Regions from separate parts of the Paenibacillus sp. HGF5 genome, predicted to be linked through region 3. Evidence: riboswitches for the same ligand, from Rfam matches in the RefSeq annotation. Region 3 holds a riboswitch; each other region holds the start of a gene.
The links. A riboswitch is a leader RNA that binds a small molecule or an ion and turns the genes downstream of it on or off. The one in region 3 is predicted to bind cyclic di-AMP.
Positions count from the first base shown of each region.

Region 1: it holds a riboswitch for cyclic di-AMP, as region 3 does, so the genes downstream of both, HMPREF9412_RS30925 (hypothetical protein) here and ehuB (ectoine/hydroxyectoine ABC transporter substrate-binding protein EhuB) in region 3, are expected to answer to the same signal.
Region 2: it holds a riboswitch for cyclic di-AMP, as region 3 does, so the genes downstream of both, HMPREF9412_RS13320 (C40 family peptidase) here and ehuB (ectoine/hydroxyectoine ABC transporter substrate-binding protein EhuB) in region 3, are expected to answer to the same signal.

Region 1 is NZ_AEXS01000180.1:27,636-30,905, reverse strand. It holds gene HMPREF9412_RS30935 (TetR/AcrR family transcriptional regulator) at 1-322, shown strand, start outside; gene HMPREF9412_RS30930 (hypothetical protein) at 332-796, opposite strand; cyclic di-AMP (ydaO/yuaA leader) riboswitch at 933-1,105, opposite strand; cyclic di-AMP (ydaO/yuaA leader) riboswitch at 1,652-1,820, shown strand; gene HMPREF9412_RS30925 (hypothetical protein) at 1,951-2,361, shown strand; gene HMPREF9412_RS33755 (potassium-transporting ATPase subunit F) at 2,514-2,588, shown strand; gene kdpA (potassium-transporting ATPase subunit KdpA) at 2,619-3,270, shown strand, end outside.
Region 2 is NZ_AEXS01000079.1:14,018-17,287, reverse strand. It holds gene HMPREF9412_RS13330 (ROK family protein) at 1-442, shown strand, start outside; gene HMPREF9412_RS13325 (hypothetical protein) at 750-1,277, opposite strand; cyclic di-AMP (ydaO/yuaA leader) riboswitch at 1,540-1,673, shown strand; gene HMPREF9412_RS13320 (C40 family peptidase) at 1,677-2,153, shown strand; gene HMPREF9412_RS13315 (stalk domain-containing protein) at 2,274-3,270, opposite strand, start outside.
Region 3 is NZ_AEXS01000016.1:16,575-19,844, reverse strand. It holds gene HMPREF9412_RS01660 (flavin reductase family protein) at 1-274, shown strand, start outside; gene HMPREF9412_RS01655 (SDR family NAD(P)-dependent oxidoreductase) at 458-1,201, shown strand; cyclic di-AMP (ydaO/yuaA leader) riboswitch at 1,568-1,714, shown strand; gene ehuB (ectoine/hydroxyectoine ABC transporter substrate-binding protein EhuB) at 2,070-2,924, shown strand; gene ehuC (ectoine/hydroxyectoine ABC transporter permease subunit EhuC) at 2,926-3,270, shown strand, end outside.

The DNA.
Region 1 (3,270 bases), on a different contig from region 3:
TACCTTATCACTCATACTTATGCATGTGGAGAGCTGCGCCAGATTGAGAAACAGCATGGTCTCTACGCAAATCAACACGGGAATGGACGACGATGAATGGTGGCTTAGCTATTCGCCGGCTCTGGCAAGAATTGTGGAGTGGGAGAGGTTTCCGGTTGCATCCCGCGTTGGAGAAGCTGCCGGTCAGGCACACCAGAATGCATACAATCCGGAGCATGCTTATGCTTTTGGGTTGGAGCGGATCATCGAAGGAACCGGAGTATTAATTGAGAACGGGAAAACTGCCCAATCCAAGGGAAACGGGGACAGTAGCTCTCTGTAGCTGCTGTCCCTAGAAATGATAATACGCCTCCGAGCAGTCCATCAGGAAGGAGCGCTCCAGCGGCAGTCTGCCTAACCGCTCCCGGGTGATGTGCCGATGCAGGTTGATCTCCAGATCGGCGAGGGCCGATACAGCAAGTTGCATCCGTGCGGATCCCCATTGCTGCTGCTTTCGGGCATAACGAATGGCCTCAGTCACGGGCATGCCTCTCAGCCTTGAGAAGACGGATGCCCAGCGGACCAGGTCCGAAAATTCTCTCGTGCCTGGCAGGGCATATTCGACATATCCTGCCGCGTCGTTGCAGCTGACTTTGAACAAGCCGCAGTTCCTGCTGTGATCGCTCCAGGGGATAAAACGTTCGGCCGAACCCCGGTCGAAACGAAATATCTCCATATGGCGGATAGTCTCTTCACCTAATGCAGGCACTGCGGTTTCGATGACGGGTGTAAGTGCTGCCTCGATGAGTTTCGTCATGATATGATCTACGCTCCTTTATAAACATGTTATATGCACGGCAAATAGGCCTGGTGAGCAGAGATACCCCGCTCTCCAGGCCTATTTATGGTTAGAGGCCCAATTCCGGCGGCCGCTATGCCAAAGCTTGGACGGTATTCTCTCTCAAAACGCGCCTACGAGGTTAGCTGACGGATTCGGGCTGAGAGCACCCTACCACTGGGCCCTTTCGATCCTTGGCGCAGCGGATTCACCCCATTCACCAATCGAAAATTGGCGATTTTGGTTCCCCCGTCTCCCGGTCTGTCGGGAGCTCAGCGAATAACATGTGTTTCTTAAATAGATGCACTGAATCATACGCCGGACGAACGCAAAAGTAAATGACCGTTTGTGACGCGTACACTCTGAAAATAGATGAAAACAGCAAAAGAAAACGCGTACAATCCATCCTGTCATCTATTATCGTGGCAAAATCTCGGTATCTCGTTGGATTGCGATAAATACGAGAAAACAAGAGAAATACATAGTATAGAGAAGTATTCGGAAGATAAATACGAAATACTGCTTGGTTCCTGTTCGACATAACGCCAGATGTGTTTTTGCTCACATTTACATCCTGCAGGGCCGGTCGTATGATACGAACTATGAGTTGACGGTCATCAACGACCAAGGCATACGGACAGTCGTTCCATAAAGATCTAAAGGCAGTGTGAGAGCTGCGCCGGGTTCATTATGGATCGAATCTTAGGAGAAGGTACCATGGGCCTTGCTGAGATTTGAAGGTAGAGGCGACTCTCACCGCGTAAACCTCCTGTCGCTGCTGTTATGCCCAGTCGGACGACAAGTCAAATCGCAATAAAATTACTGCTACTCGTATTCAAATTTTCGCTGAGTCCTTGAATGGAAAAGGAACGGGGGAACCAGTCGGGAGATAAATCTGATCTCTCTGGGGTGAATCCTATAGACAAGATAACGGTCTATGGGTAGGGCGACTCTCACGCCCGAATCCGTCAGCTAACCTCGTAAGCGTATCGAGAGAGGCAACGATTGTCGTGGACTTGGGCTACGGTGTATTTCACCGTGTCCTGTTAAGAAGCCTGCGGGAAGAGTTCTTCTCTTTCCGCAGGCTTCTTTGTTGTTGCCTTCTCTTTCTGACCTTAGGAGGAGAAACGAAGATGGAGAAACCACAGGAATACATCCTGGTATCCGCGCCGAACAAGGCCGGGGAGGAATTCGTCCGCCAGCTGATGCACAAACGTGTTCCGTTTGCGGCCATAGCCAACAACCGGGCTGAGCAGCTGAGGCTGCGAGAACTGGGCTGCAAACCCATCATTTTGATTGATACAAGAGACGAGCAGACCTGGATCATTCCCGAGTTTCCCGTCAGCAAGGTGTTTCTGTTCGAAAGCAGCTTGAATCTGTGCTGCCGCTATTTACGGATCTGCCGGACATGGACCGCGGAGTCGATTTACGTGATCACCCATTCCGGCAATCCGCGCTTGATATACAAAGGGCTGGGTGCCGATGTGGTGCTTCATACGAATCATCATCAGGTGTCCTTTCTGATGGCAGCCGTTATGAGCTAAGCGTTTGGACTGACGCCACAAGAGTTAGGGGAGGTTACATTCATGCAGGATTTAGTTATGGCACTCATTTTGGGAGGAACCTACGGACTGCTCATGCTGTTTATGTCCTGGTGCGGGCGCGTGGTTTCGGAACCGGAGGCTGATCAGCCGTGATGATCATGTTGATATTCACGATTTTTATTTTTCTCTATTTGATTTATGCGCTGATTCACCCTGAAAAATTCTAGGGAATCGGCTGAAGGAGGAAGGCATTCGTCATGGGCATTTTACAAATTGCCATCGTTATACTCGTTCTGGTGCTGCTGGTCAAGCCGCTGGGAACTTATCTATATCAGGTGTTTCGCAATGAAAGCAATGGAACGGACAGATGGTTCTCCTGGGCGGAGAAACCGATCTTTGCTCTGATCGGCTTAAAAGAACGCAAGGGGATGACATGGAAAGGATATGCCGTCAGCTTTGTGTTGACGAATATCGTGCTGGTTGCGGCGGGCTACTTGATTCTGCGGCTGCAGAAGGTGCTGCCGCTGAACCCGAACGGCATCGGCCATATGGAACCGACCTTGTCGTTCAACACCATTATCAGCTTCATGACCAATACGAATCTTCAGCATTACAGCGGCGAGTCGGGATTGTCTTATCTGGCCCAGATGGCCGTCATTACGATGATGATGTTCACGTCCGCGGCGACCGGGCTGTGCGTGGCGATTGCTTTTATCCGGGCGGTGACCAGCAAGGGTATGACCGTCGGCAACTTTTTTGAGGACTTCGTTAAGGCGCATACCCGGGTATTCATTCCGGCTGCCTTCATCATTGCGATGGCGCTGGTGGCGCTGCAGGTGCCGCAGACACTGAAGCCTACGCTCAGCGTCACGACGCTGGAAGGTAGCGAGCAGCAAATAGCGGTGGGTC
Region 2 (3,270 bases), on a different contig from region 3:
TGATCCCAGCGGTCCGCAGTGCAATTGCGGCAGCCATGGCTGCTGGGAGGTGTTTGCTTCAGGAACGGCCATCGGCCTGGCAGCATCCCAGCGGATGCTTACCCAACCCAGCGTTATTTCCGAACTGGCCGCAGCTGATGGTGGCGTGAACGCCAGGCATGTATTCGAGGCTAAACGTCTTCATGACCCCGTCGCAATAGAGGTCATCGATCGCGCCGTCTATTACATGGCGCTTGGACTGGTTAACGTCATTCATAGCTTCAACCCCGATCGCATCGTGGTTGGCGGGGGTGTGAGCAGAGCAGGGGAGCTACTATTCCCGCAGCTGCGGGAAATGACGGATAAGCTGGTCATGCCGTCCTATCTAGGAACGTACGAGATCGTTCCTGCGGGACTGCGGGACGATGTTGGCCTGGTGGGAGCCGCAGCCTTGTTCCAATAATATATTCATAAAGAAAAGGCAACAAAAGCCGCCCTTCAAGGGCGGCTTTCTGATTATTTCATGAAGAGAGCGGGAAACGGAGCGATCCTATTTGCGTAAGAGAAGTCCGTAACTTGTGACAGGTGATAGGCGTAAACCGTAAGCCGTCATCCGTTTTCACTGGAGTCGAGTTTTTGGTTTCCTATTAGGTTTGTTTGTATCCGACAAACAATAAGCGGTTGCCCGCACTTTCCCGCCCGCCGACGGTAACCGCCGGCTCCAAACCCGCACGCGAGGCGGCCTGCAGGCTTGGAGCCGGCGGCTTCCGCTATTCCATATATTTTGATGCGTCGAACGTAATCATGCTCGTATGGTTAGCATGTTCGATCAGTGAGGAGAGCCTGGTCACTTCGCGTTCCTTCTTGCGCGCCTGCGCCTGATAAGCTTCCGGATCGTATAAGGCCACGTTAAACAGCGTTACGGCGCCATCTCCGCTTCCCCGGCTGCTCTGGCGCTCCAGCTTCTTGCGGGAGCCGAGATGGGCAAGCTGTCCGATATCGCTGCGCATTTGTTTGGCGAGCTCGATCGCCTCCATGATGGTCATGTCGGAGCCGTTCCAACTAATGGTCTGCGTCGTGTTGGAGATTGCCATCAGCAGATCCAGCTTTCTGTAATCCGCTGCGGCGGCTTCGATCTCTTCCGTAATGGCATCCACGCTGCGTGCAGGATACTCCGCCGTTTCCCCTTTTTCAATGATCGTGCTGCTGTTGTTCAAGCGTTCCGACATCAATTGATTCATGAGACGGTTGATTGCTGCCCGGACTGCCAAAGCTTCAGCCATCGTGATTTGACTCATAAGCGAAGGATCACCTCTTTGATTTCTTGTCTGAATATGTAAACGTTCCGAACTGCCCAAAAGTTGCACGCCCGTTAATAAAACGTCGCCGGAGGTTCGATGGAGAGTTACATAATTGTCATGAGTATGTGAGATGCTGTACTGAAAATACATGAAAATTTTCAGCCCATACGACATTGATTAACATATAGTGATAGATTTCTAGGATATTATTGACAGCATCCTTGCTTGTATACTATATTAAGAGAAGGTTACAAAATGTTAATGAATTTTGCCGAATTTCGTTTGTGAAAACGGGGGAACCGTCTTGGGTGAATTATTCTTGTACCATAGAGAGTATAGGGAACCTTCAACCGAACCCTTAGCTAACTCCGTAGGCATCGAAGGAGAGAACATATTTTGAAGAAGTTTGTCATCACATTGCTTGGGTCTGCAATTATTTTTTCTTCAGGTGCCGTATCAGCCTATGCTGATCAACAACCGAATTTTCAGCATCAAGTGAAGCAATTGGTAGGAACGCCTTATAAATGGGGCGGAACAACGACAAGCGGATTTGATTGCTCCGGATTTATTCTGTATATGTTTAGAAATTTCGACGTAGATCTTCCACGCACATCCCAGAGTCAGGCTAAAGCCGGGGTTCATGTGGATCGCGAGGACCTGAGAGTCGGAGATTTGGTATTCTTCAATACAAGCGGCAGCGGCATTTCCCATGCGGGCGTTTACATTGGAGATGGACAATTTGCGCATGCTTCCAGCAGTAAGGGCGTAAGAATCAGCAAGCTTAGCGACTCGTATTACGAACCGCGTTATGTTACGGCGCGCCGCGTATTGAGTCAAGAGAATTATGCTAAACTGGTAGGAAGCGCAAGCTAATTGGAACAGGTAGTTTAGAGTTCGATACATAACCGGAAAGCCTGACAAGAGATGATCTTGTCAGGCTTTCTTTTTTTAGAGAAAATTATAATTTGGGATTCTGCGAAAAGATTCACTAGATTATTCCTTTACGACAGAGGCATTCACGGCGGCTTCCATGCCATTATTATAGGAACGGAACAAGCCCAGACGCCAGAAGGCGGCACCTTTCAGATCATAGCGTTTGGCCAAGCCGAGCTTATCGTCGACGGATGTGGCGGTTTCGCTGCTTAAGCTGATGCCGAGCAGGAGCTTCTGCTTAGGAACGCCTGCCTGAAGTGCCTGCTGAATTGCTTGGTCCACCAAACTGTTGGGCTCAGGAACCTGGGCTTTGGTGCCTACCGGATTGTACTGATACGCCATGACGATAAGATCATCGGCAAGGGAGGCCAGCGTCTTGTAATCATAGCCTTTATAGGCGCTGTTCAGTGGCGGGACCGCTAAGGACAGAGCAATGTCGCCGGGCAATGCCGCTTTCAATTGCTTGACGTAATCATTAAGCAGCTTCTGCTGCTTCGCGGCATCCAGTTTAAAACCAAGCCCTTCGAAATCAAGCACCACGCCGCCGAATCCGTTATCCGCCACCGCAGTCGTGATGCCTTCAATGGACTTTTGGCGAAGGCTGCTGTCGCTGAGGACTTTGGTTAATTCGCCGTTTCCGTCCAAAGCGTAAACCATAAGGTACGGTTTAATCTCCCGATCCGCTGCATCCGCAACAATCGATTGCGGAGTCACGTCGCCGGCAGCCGCAGGCAGACGATACTCGTCGCCTTGAAGCGTAAACTGACCTTCCCGATCAATGCGGCTCCAGCCGAAGGCGACTGAATTCATGGATGGTACGAGATCCCGCTCTTGGAAAGATTGCAAAGCGTAAAAGGCTCTTAGATGCATTTCGCGCTGCGGCGACACGAGGGAAACCGTGCGAGTCGCCTGATTCCAGCCCACATTAACGCCGAATTGGCTGCTGAACGAGCTCAGCGGAATCAGAACGCGGCCTTCCCGTTGGACAGGGGGAGCGGCCAGCTTTACTTTTTTACCGTTGACGGTTGCGCTCGAGCTCCCGACTTGAAGCAGCACT
Region 3 (3,270 bases):
AACCCCGGTCGTTAGTGACGTTGTTAAGGTTCCCGGCATTATGGAATCCAAGATTCGCATGGAATGCGTGCTGGAGCAGGTCGTCACGTTGGATGGTACGGATCAGCTGCCTGCCGCTGATCTATTGATTGCCCGCGTCGTCCGATTTCACGTGTCCGAGGAGCTCTACGAGCATGGCCGGATTGACGCATCCAAGTTGAAACCTGTGAGCCGCATGGCAGGAAATATCTATTCGACCCTGGGAGAGATGTTTACGATTGAGCGTCCGGTCTGACAGGGCTTGAGCTTGAATAAGGTTATTGCTTTGCGACTGTTATTTAGCGAACGTCCTTTTTATTTGATAGTATGCTGGTCATTCATTAGGAAACGGGGTATTGGAATATCATGGTCGGTTTTTGCCCATTCTACATGAATGGATAGCCGGTTGATGAATTTACAACATAGGAGTGATCAACGCATGAAATTTGATTCCAAGGTTGTCATTGTGACGGGGGGCGCCAGCGGGATTGGCGAAGCGGCAGTCAGACTTTTTGCAAAAGAGGGAGCCAAGGTCGTTATCGCGGATTATTCCGACCAGGGCCAAGCGGTTTCCGACGAATTGAGAGGAGCCGGCTTTGAAGCGCTGTTCGTCAAAACGGATGTAACCCAAGAGCAGGAAGTCGCGAATATGGTGAATCAGACGGTACAGCATTTTGGCCGTGTCGATGTATTGTTCGCGAATGCAGGCATTGCCCATGATGCTCCTGCCGATCAGTTAACGATGGATAACTGGCAGAGAACGATTGATATTAATCTGACAGGGGTCTTCCTGTGCGATAAATATGTCATTCAGCAAATGCTGTCCCAAGGAACCGGAGGGGCGATCGTAAACTGCGGCTCGATCCATAGCCATGTCGGAAAAGCAGGGGTAACCGCCTATGCTTCGGCTAAGGGAGGCGTCAAGCTGTTAACCCAGTCGCTCAGCGCAGACTATGCCTCCAAAGGAATCCGAATCAATGCCGTGTGTCCGGGATATATCGATACGCCGCTGATCAAGGGAAGAACGGAAGCGATCACGCAGCACCTGGTCGGCCTTCATCCGATGGGCCGTTTGGGACAGCCGGAAGAAGTGGCCAAAGCCGTATTGTTCCTCGCCAGTGAAGATGCCTCCTTCATTACGGGCACGAGTCTGCTGGTGGATGGCGGCTATACCGCGGTATGACGAGAAAAGCCCTGATGCTAAGCATCGGGGCTTTTTGCAAGTCATTCCAGGCGTTGTTATCGGACTTATTATGGAGTGTTTCAAAAATTTTTTTCGGCCCCGTATTTCATATGGGCAGACTTCCTGATCCGGGGCTCATTCATGGCATTAAACGTATATGTCATGAACGATTTCCGCAAGACCCGTCAAATGCCTGCTATATAGCGGAAAATGGAGCATGGATTCCATGACCAATCCGGTGTATGGACAGCCTTAAATAAGGTGTTCAAAAGGCTCGATATTTTCGTTGCAAAAACGGTATTTTCACTTCTGAATTTCCAGAAAAAGCGGTTAAAGGGGTTTGACTTTTCCTGAGCTTCCCTTTATCATGAACACACGCTTAGTTTCCGGCATACATATTCCGGAAAGCGGGGGAACCAGTTTCACCAGGGGCGAGTCACTTGGAATTCACGAGTGTAGGGTACCATCTTACCCGAGTCCGTCAGCTAACCTCGTCAGCAGTGGATGGGTCTTGCATACATAATGGATGTTCATACAAAAGGCCCTTTATTCTCTATAGGGGCCTTTTCTCTATTTTTTGACCCCCTGCTGGCGGAGCTATGTCTAGATCCCCTGTTTGGTGGTCTTTTTAGCATTCAATTACAGAGGAGGGGCAACGTCTGCAAATGTGGAATGAATTGAATCGATCAGACGGCATTGGGTCAAAGCGTGCAAGGAAGCCGATGAATCATCTTCCCTGAAGCCTCGTCCCATGCACGGGTATCTGAATGTCCATATATCCAAGTTAACACATGTGCTAACACGGATAATTTCGTCATGCCGTTTTTTTAAGAAAGTGAAAAGCTATTACGAAAGGTTGTGGAAGGTTTTGAAGAAAGTGGTTGTGCTGGTGTTGTCCGTGATGATGGTGGTACTGCTCGCGGCTTGCGGCGACAAAGGAAGTACGCTGGATCGAGCCATAGAGCAGGGATATATCACCGTAGGGTTTGCGAACGAGAAGCCGTATGCCTACAAAGAAGCCAATGGGGAGCTCACGGGCGAGGCGGTTGAGATTGCCCGCGTTATTCTGGAGCGTCTTGGCATCAAGGAGATGAGAGGGGAGCTAACGGAATTCGGTTCGCTGGTCGCCGGATTGCAGGCCGATCGGTTTGATCTGATCACGGCAGGCATGTTCATTAATCCGGACCGCTGCTCTGCCGTCCTGTTCGCGAATCCGGAGTACAGCATCGGGGAAGCCCTTGCGGTAAAGCAAGGGAATCCGATGGAACTCGGAAGCTATGAGGACATTGCCAAGAATGAGCAGGCCAAGGTGGCTGTCATGACCGGCGCGGTCGAAATCGGCTACATGGAGAAGTCAGGCATTCCTGCGGACCGGATCGTACAGGTCCCTGACCAGGCTTCGGCGATCAGCGCCCTCCAGGCCGATCGGGTGCAGGCGATTACCATGACGGGGCCGTCCCTGCAGGCGATGCTGGATTCAGCCAGCGACGACAGCATCGAACGCGTGGCTGATTTCGAACAGCCGGTCATCGACGGCGAAAGCGTTCGCGGTTACGGGGCTACGGCTTTCCGCCAAGCGGATACCGAGTTCCAGGAGGCTTATAATGCAGAGCTTGAAAAGATGAAGGAGTCGGGCGAGCTGCTGGAAATTTTGCAAGAGTTCGGGTTCACGGAAGAAGAGCTCCCGGGTGAGATGACGGCCGCTGCGCTCTGCGGGGAATAGCATGCCGAATTCTTGGATCGATTTTCTTCCGACGCTGCTCAAAGGAGCAGAGATCACGATTATCGTCGCGTTCTTTTCAGCCATCCTGGCTATCGTGATGTCCTTTGCAGCCGGATTGTGCCGGCTGTCGAAGCTGTGGATCGTCCGCACGGCGACGGTCGTGTACGTCGAAGTTTTTCGGGGAACCTCTTTGCTGGTGCAGCTCTTCTGGTTGTATTTTGCCCTTCCGTTCATCGGCATCGAGCTTCCGAAAATGCTGGCGGCGATTCTCGCGATCGGACTTAATTTCGGCGCATACGGCTCCGAGATTGTTCGCAGCGCGGTGCTGGCCGTTCCGAAAGGACAG